One region of the Massilia varians genome, then DNA from elsewhere that is predicted to be linked to it. Evidence: predicted binding sites of a transcription regulator. Region 1 holds the regulator's gene; each other region holds the start of a gene.

What was found. Region 1 encodes FNR, which switches genes on or off when oxygen is low (the NO sensors DNR and NnrR bind a similar motif). Its sites were predicted from a motif close to TTGATNNNNATCAA; they were not measured.
Region 2: a site for FNR is predicted at 2,401-2,414, ahead of MasN3_RS11370 (universal stress protein). Genes of this name have one in related genera too.
Region 3: a site for FNR is predicted at 1,876-1,889, ahead of MasN3_RS15570 (lipid-binding SYLF domain-containing protein). Genes of this name have one in related genera too.

The regions. Positions count from the first base shown of each region.
Region 1 is NZ_AP026966.1:3,735,176-3,739,113, forward strand. Features, by position in the region: gene MasN3_RS16775 (hypothetical protein) at 1-1,630, shown strand, start outside; gene fnr (fumarate/nitrate reduction transcriptional regulator Fnr) at 1,711-2,472, shown strand; gene MasN3_RS16785 (helix-turn-helix transcriptional regulator) at 2,484-3,251, shown strand; gene MasN3_RS16790 (DMT family transporter) at 3,312-3,938, shown strand, end outside.
Region 2 is NZ_AP026966.1:2,496,630-2,500,567, forward strand. Features, by position in the region: gene MasN3_RS11360 (glycoside hydrolase family 2 TIM barrel-domain containing protein) at 1-75, shown strand, start outside; gene MasN3_RS11365 (acetylxylan esterase) at 128-1,486, shown strand; gene MasN3_RS11370 (universal stress protein) at 1,497-2,321, opposite strand; gene MasN3_RS11375 (LysR family transcriptional regulator) at 2,436-3,332, opposite strand; gene MasN3_RS11380 (NAD(P)-dependent alcohol dehydrogenase) at 3,486-3,938, shown strand, end outside.
Region 3 is NZ_AP026966.1:3,471,115-3,475,052, forward strand. Features, by position in the region: gene mgtA (magnesium-translocating P-type ATPase) at 1-1,837, shown strand, start outside; gene MasN3_RS15570 (lipid-binding SYLF domain-containing protein) at 1,949-2,674, shown strand; gene MasN3_RS15575 (ABC transporter permease) at 2,685-3,809, opposite strand; partial or broken gene MasN3_RS15580 (ATP-binding cassette domain-containing protein) at 3,811-3,938, opposite strand, start outside.

The DNA of each region.
Region 1 (3,938 bases):
CCTCGACCAGGACGCCGCACTGCTGCTCGACCCCGGACCGGAGCGCGCCGACTCGTCGGACACCAAAGGCCCCTGGGCCGTCGCCGAAGCCACCGTCGGCACCGACGCCGTGCAGCCTGCGCTGCAGGGGACCGGCTTCACCTACCGCCACGACTGGGGCATGCGCCGCGGCGAATGGCTGCTGCGCCTCGGCTGGGACCTGATCCAGCCCGGCTCGCAGGTCTTCGTGGCCATCGGCGAAGGCGTGCCGGGCGGTCCGCCCGCCGGCAAGTTCATCGGCGCGGCCCGCTACACCGTCCACAACGTCGCGCCGCGTTCCAACGGCGTCGACATCTGGGTCAACATCGAGTGGAGCGCCGACATCTCGCTCTACGTCGATTACCTGATCGTCAATCCGCCCGCCGCGCCGCCCAGCCTACGCACGGTCTCGGTCACGGTGCACCGCCACAGCAGCGTAGCCCTGAGCGAAGCCGAGGCCGACCGGATCCTCGCCGACATGGGCACGATCCTCCAGAACGACGACAGCGGGCCGGACGTCGCGACCCCGGTCCGCTTCGTGCGCAACGGCGCGGTCCGGCTGCTACCGGCCAACGTCCCCGGGACCATCCAGACCTCGAGCGACCTGACTGCGCTCTTGAACGCCGGCAGCGGCGTCAAGGTCGTCCAGGCCATCCGCTGGTGCGGCGGCCCCGGTGACAGCATCATCGGCTGCGCCCCGGTCGGCAGCGCCTCGGTCAACGTGGCCGCGGTGCGCTTCACGGCCAACCAGGAAGGCCTGATCTGGGTGCACGAGTACGGCCACAACTGCGGCCTGAGCCACCGCACCGACGACCCGCGCGCGGTCATGTACCCGTCCGTCGGGGTCGACCACAACGTGGTCAACGCGGCGGAATCCTCGGCTTTCCTTTCGGGCCCGCTGAGCATCGGCGGCCAGGTGATGCCCGCCGGCGGCTGCTCCTGCGGCGCGGGCGGCATGGCGCTGCCCGCCGATGTGCGCGACTTCGTCTCCCGGCACTGGGTGGAAGGCGTGCCCTGGGAGCTGGCCTCGCAGTACGGCGAGAAGGACGCCCGCCTGCTGCTCGAGTGGCTGGTGGACGAACCGGAACGGCACGAGGAGTTCCTGACCCAGATCGTGGCCACCCTCGGCTACATCGGCAGCGAGATCGCAGTCCAGCCGATGATCGACTTCATCGAGCAGCCGCGCGCCGGTCGCGCCGTGTTCAATGCCAAGAACACGGCCCTGCTGCGTCTCGGCGACCTGGCCAACCGCTCCGGCAGCCGGGCGGCGCTCGACTACCTGGCGCGGGTCGCGGGCGACATGGGCCTGGCGCGCACGCTGGCGGCGCCCCAGGCCACCGCGGAGCTGCAGGCGGCCAAGGCGCAGCATGAGGTGGTGGCGCCGAGCCTCGACACCCTGGCCGCCGAGCTCGCGGTGTCGGCCACCTTCGGGCTGGCGCTGGCCGGCACCGCGCAGGCGCAGCAGGCCGTGGAAGCGCTCAAGGGAGATGCCGACGCCTTCGCCAGCGTGAATCAGGCGGCGCTGGAAGCGGCCGGGATCGCCGCGACCGTGCAGGCCAAGGGACGGCAGGAGTACTACAGGATGAAGGCGCAACACCGGCATCACCTGTAACAGGCTTGCGGTAGGGAAATAAAACCCGCGGACGCGGCCTTTGTCTATAATGGCCGCGTCAGCATTTTCGTTTTCCTGCCATGAACCAACCCATCTCGCTTCCGGGCGAAGCGCCGGTCATCCAGGCCCTCAAGGCCAGCTGCAGCGCCTGCAGCATGCACCAGCTGTGCCTGCCGATGGGGCTCGAGGATGCCGACATCAACCGCCTCGACCAGATCATCGGCCGCCGCCGCCGCCTCGCGCGCGACGAGCGCCTGTACGCCATGGGCGAACCCTTCCGCAACCTGTACGCGGTGCGCTTCGGCCATTTCAAGACCTACCAGGTGAACGCCGCCGGCGAAGCCCAGATCACCGGCTTCCAGATGGCCGGCGAGCTGCTGGGCATGGACGCCATCAGCGGCACCCACCACTGCGACGCCGTGGCCCTCGAGGACAGCGAGGTGTGCGAGATCCCGTTCGCGCGCCTCGAAGAGCTGTTCGGCCACGTCCCCGCCCTGCTGCGCCACTTCCACCGCATCATGAGCCAGGAGATCACGCGCGAGCAGAACGTCATGCTGCTGCTCGGCAATATGCGTGCGGAGCAGCGCTTCGCCGTGTTCCTGGTCAACCTGTCGGCACGCTACGCGGCGCGCGGCTATTCGCCGACCAGCTTCCAGCTGCGCATGTCGCGCGAGGACATCGGCAACTACCTCGGGCTCACCATCGAAAGCATCAGCCGCCTGCTGTCGCGCTTCAAGAAGCAGGGCTGGCTGCAGGTGGACAAGCGCGAGGTCACCCTGCTCGATCCGGCCAGGCTCAAGGCGCTGGCCGCCGGCACCGAGGTCTGCAGCCCGATGGGCTAGGATTGCCCAGGATGGCCGCCCTGCCGCCCGCCCCGCATCTGGATCTGCACCTGCGCAGCTATGGCGCCGCCCGTAGCGCGGACCGCCACGAGTTCGGCCAGCTGGTGCTGCCCGTGAGCGGCGAAGTCGCGCTCGAGATCGAAGGCCGCCAGGCCCGGCTCGATCCGCTGCGCGTGGCGGTGGTGGCGCCGCGCGCCTGGCACTCGCAGTGCAGTGCGGTCGCCAACCAGTCGCTGATCGTCGACCTGGGCCCGGAAACCTTCGCCGCGGGGCCCTGGCAGCGCCTGCTCGAGCAGCCCTTCGGCGCCATCGGTCCGGCCGCCCGCAAGCTGGTCGAATTCATGGGCATCCTGGCCGCCACCCGGCCCCCCGCCCCTTCCATGCTGGCCGGCTGGACGCCGCTGCTGCTCGACACCCTGGCGCTGGGCGCGCCCGCACCGCGCTCGCGCCTGGCCGCCCTGCGGGCCCGCATCGAGGCCGAACCCGGCCTGCCGTGGACCACCGAGGCCATGGCGCGCGTGGCCGGCCTGAGCGTGAGCCGCGTGCATGCCCTGTTTCGTGAGGAGCACGACAGCACGCCCCACGACTGGCTGCTGGACTGCCGCCTGCGCTACGCCTGCGAACGGCTGCGTGCCAGCAAGCGCCCGGTGGCCGAAATCGCGCTGGCGGCCGGCTTTTCCGAGCAGAGCGCCTTGACGCGCGCGATGCGCCGGGCGATGGACAGCACGCCCGCCGCCTACCGGCGCGCGTATCGAGAGAATCTGTCAAAGATCCAGTAGCGGCGGTCAAGAAGCGCGCCGGCATCCGGCCGACAATCTCCCTTCCCACGGAGATCGGCCATGCTGTCACAGATACACACCAGAACCCATACCACGCAACTCGGCATCGGCGCCGGCATCGCCGCGGGCGCCTTCTGGGGCCTGGTGTTCCTTGCCCCGGAGCTGGCGCCCGGCTTCTCGCCGCTGCAGCTGTCGGCGGGCCGCTACCTCGCCTACGGCCTGGTCGCCGCCCTCCTCGTCGCCCGCGCCTGGCCGCGGCTCAGGCGGCGCCTGACCCCGGCCGACTGGCGCGGCCTGGCCTGGCTCAGCCTGGCGGGCAACATCGTCTACTACCTGTTCCTGGCCCAGGCCGTGCAGTTGGGGGGCGTGGCCATGACCTCGATCGTGATCGGGCTGCTGCCGATCACCGTGACGCTGGCGGGCCTGCGCGAACCCGACGCGGTGCCCTTGCGGCGTCTGGCGCCTTCGCTGCTGCTGGGCGGGGCCGGCCTGGCCTGCATCAGCCGGGACGCGCTGGCTTGCCTGGATGGCGGCGCGATCACCGGGCTGTTGTCGGCGGTCGGCGCGCTGCTGTCGTGGACCTTCTATGCGGTCGCCAACCGGCGCTGGCTGGCGCGCCTCGAGGGCATCTCGGCCAAGGAATGGAGCCTGCTGGTGGGGGTGATGACGGGCGCCCAGGCCCTGCTG
Region 2 (3,938 bases), 1.2 Mb from region 1:
CTGGTGCGCGTCCAGGGGCCACGGGCGTCATTGACGGCCCGGACGGGTGGCTTGAGCGGCGCTCTCGCGCCATGAAGACCGGCGTGCTGCGCGTGAACGGGGTGTCCCAGTTGATAAGGACATCACCATGAAAAAGCTGCACATGCTGTTTGCGCTGTCCCTCGGCCTTTTCACCCATGTGGCCTGGATCGCGCCGGCCGTGGCCGCCGCGCCCTCCGTGGTGCAGGTGGCGCCGGCGGCCCCCACCGGCCTGCCCTTGACGGTCAGCCTGGATCGTCCGGACTGGACCTACCGCGCCGGCGAAGCGGCGCAGTTCCAGGTCCGGATCGACAAGAAGCCGTATCCGCGCGAGGGCATCCGCATCAGGTATCGCCTGGGACCGGACATGCTGGAAGGGCCGGAGCGCAGCGCGGTGGTGCCCGAGGAGGGCCTGCTGCTGGCGGCGCCGGGCACGGACAAGCCGGGCTTTGTCCGCTGCATCGTCAGCGCCAGCATCGACGGCCGTGCGGTCGAAGCGACGGCGACCGCGGCCTTCAGCCCGCTGGAGCTGCGCCCGGTGCAGCTTGAACCCCGGGACTTCGATGCCTTCTGGGCGGCGCAGCAGCGCGCGCTGGCGGCGGTCGACCCGGCGTTCCGGCTGGTGCCGGCCCCGGCACTGTCCACGCCCGAGGTCGAGGTGTCCTACCTCAGCTTCCAGAACGTGGGACCGGGCACGCGCAGCACCCGCATGTATGGGGTGCTGTCGGTGCCGCGCGGTGAGGGGCCGTTCCCGGCGGTGCTGCAGGTGCCGGGCGCCGGCGTGCGCGGCTACAAGGGCACGCCGGAACTGGCCGCGAAAGGCTTCATCACCCTGCAGATCGGCATCCACGGCATCCCGGTGGACCTGCCGGCGGAACTGTACGAGCAGCTCAACTTCGGCGCGCTCGACGGCTACAACCGCTTCAACCTGGACGATCCGCAGGCGTATTATTACCGCCGGGTCTACCTGGGAACGCTGCGCGCGCTCGACTACCTGGTCCAGCACCCGAAGTGGAACGGCAGGCAGCTGGCCGCCCAGGGCGGCAGCCAGGGCGGGCAGTTGGCGATCATGGCCAGCGCCCTGCATCCGCGGGTCACGCTGACGATCGCGTCCTACCCGGCCTACAGCGACGTCACCGGCTACCTGCACGAGCGCGCCGGCGGCTGGCCCGGGCTGTTCCGCAAGGACGGCGAGGGCCGTCGGCGCGACCAGCCGGTGGAGCCGAAAGCCGCCACCTCGGCCTACTACGACACCGTGAACTTCGCCAAACGCCTGCGCACCCCGGTGCTGTACTACGCCGGCTACAACGATACCGTCACGCCGCCGACCTCGACCTTCGCGGTGTACAACGTGATTCCTTCCGCCCGCACCCTGGTCGTCGAGCCGGCCCAGGTGCACCTGACCTCGCAGGCGCACCGCGACACCATCGAGCGCTGGCTGCTCGAGCACGCGGCGGGCAGGCGCTGAGCGCCGCGCTTCAGTGCGCGAACAGCACCGGCAGCGGCGCGCGGTCGAGCAGCAGGCGGGTCACGCCGCCCAGCACGATCTCGCGGTAGCGGCTGTGGCCGAAGGCGCCGCTGACCAGGAGGCCGGCGCCGCTGGCGCGCGCCAGGCCGAGCAGGGCGTCGCCCACGGCGGCGCCGCTGCGTTCCACCTGCACCTCGACGCGCACCCCGTGGCGCGCCAGGTAGAGCGCCATGTCGGCGCCCGGCTCCTCGCCGTGCAGGCCGGACTCGAGCTCGGGGTTCACCAGCGCCAGGCGCACCGTGGCGGCGCGAGCCAGGAGCGGCATGGCGGCGCCGATGGCGCGGATCGCCTGGGCGCTGCCGTCCCAGCCGACCAGGATCTCGTCGGCGATCGGCGCCCCGTCGTAGGAGGGCGGCACCACCAGCACCGGGCGCACGCCGTGCATGGCCAGGTATTGCGGCAGGCCGCGCACGGTGGCTTCGTCGCCGGCGTCCTGGCCGGTCACCACCAGGTCGGCATAGCGCGCCTGCAGCAGCAGGGCGTCGCGATTCTCGTCCTCGACCAGGCGTTCCTCGATCGAAGCCACGCCCAGCCGGGCGGCGCGCTCGGCGAAGCGCTGCAGGCTGGCGCGCGCGCTGCTGCGCAGGGAGTCGAATTCGGCGACCGGCGACACCGCCATCGAGCCGGTGAGCATGGCGTAGGCGGGCCAGGACATGCCGGTGGCGGCGCAGCCCACCAGGTGGGCCGCGTGGCTGTTGGCGAGCCAGGCGGCGGCGCGCAGGCGGGCCTCGAGCAGCGGGCTTTCGTCGACATGGACAATGATGGTCTTGTACACGGCAGCTCTCCTATAGGCTGGGGCCGGGCCCCGGTAGCGAGGACTCTACGCCGAGTACAAGGCTGCGTCAGGCGTGCGGCTGATGCAGATCAAATTTGAAGCGAATTCCCCCGTTCATGCGCCGCGGTAGCGGATGGCGTCGATGACCAGGCCCAGCGCGCGCGCGGAATGGCGCCGGCTCGGGTAGAAGGCGTGTAGGCCGGGAAAGCTCGGGCACCAGTCTTCCATCACGCTGATCAAGCGGCCGGCGCGCACGTGCTCGGTCACCATGTCCTCGGGCAGGAAGGCCAGGCCGTTGCCGCTCAGCGCCGCCGGCAGGTGGTAGGCGACATCGTTGAAGATCGCCTGGCCGCGCACCCGCGCCGCGATGTCCTCGCCGGCGTGGCGCAGCTCCCAGGCGTAGATGCCGCCGCTGCTGGACAGGCGCAGCGTGATGCAGTTGTGCTTCATGAGGTCGGCGATCGAGGCGGGCCGCGGGCGCCGTGCGAAGTAGGCGGGCGCGCCGACGATGCGCATCGGCACGTCGGCGGTCAGGCGCACGGCGATCATGTCCTTGTCGACCTGGTCGCCGTGGCGCACGCCGATGTCGAAGCGTTCGGCGGCGATGTCGACGATGCGGTAGTCGGCGCTGAACTCGACGTGCAGGTCCGGGTACTGCGGCAGCAGCGGCGCGATGCGCGGCCACAGGATCTGTTCGATCACGTGGTCGATCGCGGTGATGCGGATGGTGCCCACCGGCTTGTCGCCGCGGTCGCTGATGTCGGCGATCTCGGCCTCGATCTCTTCCAGCCTGGGGGCGACGTTCTGGATCAGGCGCTCGCCGGCCTCGGTGGGCGAGACGCTGCGCGTGGTGCGCTGGAGCAGGCGCACGCCCAGGCGCTGCTCGAGCGAGCGCACGATGTGGCTGAGCGCCGACTGGCTCATGCCCAGCCTGGCCGCGGCACGGGTGAAGCTGCGTTCGCGCGCGACGGCGAGGAACACGAGGATGTCGTTGATGTTGTCGCGCGCCATGGGTGGGAATATTGTCGGGATTATGCAAATTTTCGCACGAATCAGCCCGGTTATTCATGACGTGCATTCATAAGCCCATGCAAATTCCGATCGGTTTTTTACCACCGCAAGCCGTTATCATGTTCCTTTTGCAAGAATATGGAAGGATCCAGCATGACCGTCACCGCTTATGGCGCCCACGCGGGCGACCAGCCCCTCGGCCCGCTCGCCATCACCCGCCGCGCGCCCGGTGCGCACGACGTCGCGATCGACATCGCCTTCTGCGGCGTCTGCCATTCCGACCTGCACCAGGTGCGCGGCGAATGGGCCGGCACCGTCTATCCCTGCGTGCCGGGCCACGAGATCGTCGGGCGGGTGTCCGCCGTCGGCGCCCACGTCAGGAACTACGCGGTGGGCGATCTGGTCGGCGTCGGCTGCATGGTCGACAGCTGCCGCGCCTGCCCCGACTGCGAGGCCGGCCTGGAAAACTACTGCGACGGCATGGTCGGCACCTACAATTCGCCGACGCCGGACGCGCCCGGGCATACGCTGGGCGGCTATTCCGAGCGCATCGTCGTGAACGAGCGCTACGTGCTGCGGGTGCGCCACGATGCCGCGCAGCTGGCG
Region 3 (3,938 bases), 260 kb from region 1:
CGCCGTGATCGCCCTGCTGCTGCGCATCATGATGGTGATGGCGCCCCTGGTGCTGCTGCTGAACTGGGCTAGCAAGGGCGATCCCTACGAAGCGCTGCTGTTCGCCACCGCGGTGGCGGTCGGCCTGGCGCCCGAGATGCTGCCCGTGATCGTCACTGCCAACCTCGCGCGCGGCGCGCTGGAACTGTCCGCGCGCGGCGTGATCGTCAAACGCCTGGCCGCGGTGCAGACCCTGGGCGCGATCGACGTGCTGTGCGCCGACAAGACCGGCACCCTGACCCAGGACCGGGTGGTGCTGGAACGCCATGTCGACCTCCTCGGACGCGATTCGGAACGCGTGCTCGACTACGCCTACCTGAACAGCTACCATCAGACCGGGCTGCACAACCTGCTCGACAAGGCGGTGCTCGGGCACGCACGGGCGCACGCGCGCCTGCGCCCGGATCTGGGCTGGCGCAAGCTCGGCGAAATTCCGTTCGACTTCGCGCGGCGCCGGATGTCGGTCGTGCTGCAGGCGCCGGACGGCGCGCGCATCCTGGTGTGCAAGGGCGCCGTCGAGGAAATCGGCAGCGCCTGCAGCGCCGCCGAGGGCGCGCAGGGCGTGACCCCGTTCGAGGCCGCCCACGCAGGCGCCCTGGGCACGGTGGCGCAACACCTGAACGAGGAAGGCCTGCGGGTGATCGCGATCGCGTGGCGCGCGCTGCGCGACGACGAGACCGCGCTTGCCGACCCGGGACTCGAGCGCGACCTGGTGCTGCTGGGCTACATCGCCTTCTTCGATCCGCCCAAGGACTCGGCCGGCGCCGCGCTGGCCGGCCTGGCCTCCCGCGGCGTCGCCGTCAAGGTACTCAGCGGCGACAATGCGACGGTCTGCACCCACGTATGCCGGATGGTCGGCCTCGATCCGGGCGCGGTGGCCGAAGGTAGCGGGCTCGACAAACTGGACGATGTCGAACTGGGCCGACTGGCGCTGCGCACCACAGTGTTCGCCAAGCTGGCGCCGGCGCAGAAGACCCGCGTGATCCGCTGCCTCCAGGCCCAGGGCCGGGTAGTCGGGTTGCTCGGCGACGGCGTCAATGACGGCCCCGCGCTCAAGGCCGCCGACGTCGGCATCTCGGTCGATACCGGCGCCGACGTGGCGCGCGAGTCGGCCGACCTGATCCTGCTGCAAAAGAGCCTGCTCGCGGTCGACGCCGGCGTGCTGGCCGGCCGCCGCGTGTTCGGGAACATCGTCAAGTACATCCGCATGAGCGCGAGCTCGAACTTCGGCAACATGCTCAGCGTGCTCGGCGCCAGCGTCCTGCTGCCCTTCCTGCCGATGGCGCCGGTCCAGGTACTGCTCAACAACCTGCTGTACGACTGCGCCCAGACCGCGCTCGTGACCGACCGGGTCGATCCGGACTTCCTGGCGCGCCCGCGCCACTGGGACGTCAAGGCCCTGCGCCGCTACGTCCTGTGCTTCGGTCCGATCAGTTCCCTGTTCGACTATGCCACCTTCGCCCTGCTGTGGTTCGGCCTCGGCGCGGCCCACGCGCCGGCATTGTTCCAGACCGGCTGGTTCGTGGAATCGCTGCTGTCGCAGACCCTGATCGTCTACGTGATCCGCACCGGCGCCGGAGCCGGCCACGCCAACCGGCCATCGGCGGCCCTGGTGCTGGCCAGCCTGGCGATCTGCTGCGCAGGCCTGTGGCTGCCCGTCTCGCCGCTGGCCCCGCTGCTCGGCGCCGTCCCGCTGCCGCCCGCCTACTGGTGGGGCCTGGCGGCAATCCTGGCCGGCTACGCGCTGCTGACCCGCGCTGCCAAGTCGTGGCTGCTGCGCCGGGTGGATGCCGCCTGAGCCGGCGCAGCGGGGCCGGTCTTCCCGGGGAAATTCGATTGAGCGATATCAAACGCGCATTCGGGCGCCAGACTACGCTGCCGGAACAATCACCACGACAAGGAGAACGGCATGTTGACCGATATCGCTCGCGGCGCCGTGGCGGCCGCCGTTTTTGTCCTGCTGAGCGCACCCGCCGCCGTTGCGGCACAGGAGAGCCGGGCTGGCCAGGGCACGCCGAATGCCGCGCAGCCTGCCGAAACCGGGGCCCAGCGCAAGGAAACGGCCGCCCGGCGCGTGGCCGACGCCGCGGGTGTGGCACGGACCATGGCGGCAACGCCAGCAATCGCCGCGCTGCTGGGCCGGGCGCGCGGGGTGTACATCGTTCCCACCTATGGGCGCGCCGCGCTTGGTCTCGGCGCCGAGGGCGGCTCGGGCGTGCTGATGACGCGCCACGCGGACGGCCGCTGGGGCAATCCCGTGTTCTATACCATCGGCGGGATCAGCCTCGGACTCCAGGCCGGCGCCGAGGGCGGGCCTTTTGCCCTGCTCCTGATGAACCAGAAGGCGGTCGACCACTTCCGCAAGCGCAACAATTTTTCGCTCAACGCCGACGCTGGCCTGACCGTGATCAACTATGCGCGCATGGCGCAGGGCACGACCGCAGGGGACGTGGTGGTCTGGTCGGGCAGCAAGGGCTTGTTCGGCAATGCGGCGACGATCGCCATCGACGGCATCCGCTACAACCAGCGTCTGACCCACGCCTATTACGGCAAGCCGATCACGGCTCTAGAAGCGATGGACGGCGGCACGCCGGAGCCGCAGTCCGAGCCGTTGCGCACGGCGCTCGGCAAGTAGGCGCTTGGCCTCAGCGCGGCCGCAGCGCCGCGCCGAAGCGCGCCAGGCCCAGCGCGAACAGCAGCGTGCCGATTCCCAACAGCGCCAGCATGGGCCGCCATACCACCTCGCTCCCGGCGCCACGGAACAGGATCGCCTGGCTGATGTCCACGAAATGGGTGGTCGGCGCCAGCAGCATCAGGTCGCGCAGCACCGGAGGAATGCTCTCGCGCGGCGTGGTCGCACCCGACAGCATCTGGAGCGGCAGCAGCGCCAGGATCACCAGCAGAGCGAACTGCGGCATGCCGCGCGCACTGGCTGCCATCAGGATGCCGAGCGAGGTGGTGGCGAACAGGTGCAGCGCCAGCCCGAGCAGGAACAGCGGCAAGGAGCCCTGCAGGCCAACCTGCAACAGGCCGCGCAGCACCACCAGCAAGGCCACCAGCGTCGCCAGCATCACCACCGCGGCCATCGACCATAGCTTGGCCAGCAGGATTTCCGCACCGCGCACCGGCATCGCCAGCAGGTGCTCGACCGTGCCGTGCTCGCGCTCGCGGATAAGGGCGGCGCCGCTGAGGATGACCGACAGCATGGTGACATTGTTGATCAGCTCCATCAGGCCGCCGAACCAGCCGGGCGTGAGCGCGGGGTTGAAGCGCGCCCGAACCGTCAACGCGACGGGCGCGGCCTCCTGCACCCGCACGCCGCGCACGAAGGCCGTTACTTCGCCCAGCGCGATCTGCTCGACGTAGCCGCTGCCGGAGAATGCCTGGCTCATGCGGGTGGCGTCGACGTTCAACTGCAGCGCCGCCGCGCGCCCGGCCAGCACCCGGCGCTGGAAGCCGGCCGGGATCACCAGCACGAAGGTGGCGCTGCCGCGGTCCAGGCGCGCATCGAGCTCCCTCAGCCCGATCGTCTCGGGCGGGATGAACTGCGGCGCCAGAAATGCCTGGCGGATGCGCAGCGACAGCGCCGATCCGTCCTCGTCGACGATGGCGAGCGAGGTGCGGCTCAAGGTATCGGGCTGGGCGGTCGCGCCAAGATACACTGCCGCGGTGAAGCTGTAGACGATCAGGCCCAGCAGAACCGGGTCGCGCAACAGGCTCCACCATTCCTTGATGCCGAGGCGCCACACCTTGTTCCAGGACAGATTCACGTTAGCGCTCCTGGCGCGGCAGGACCAGGATCGCCAGGCCGAGGATCACGGGAAGCGCCGCCAGCAGGGCCAGGAAATCGGCGCGCAGGTCGCTCCAGCCGAGCGCCTTCGAGAATACGCCGCGGGCAA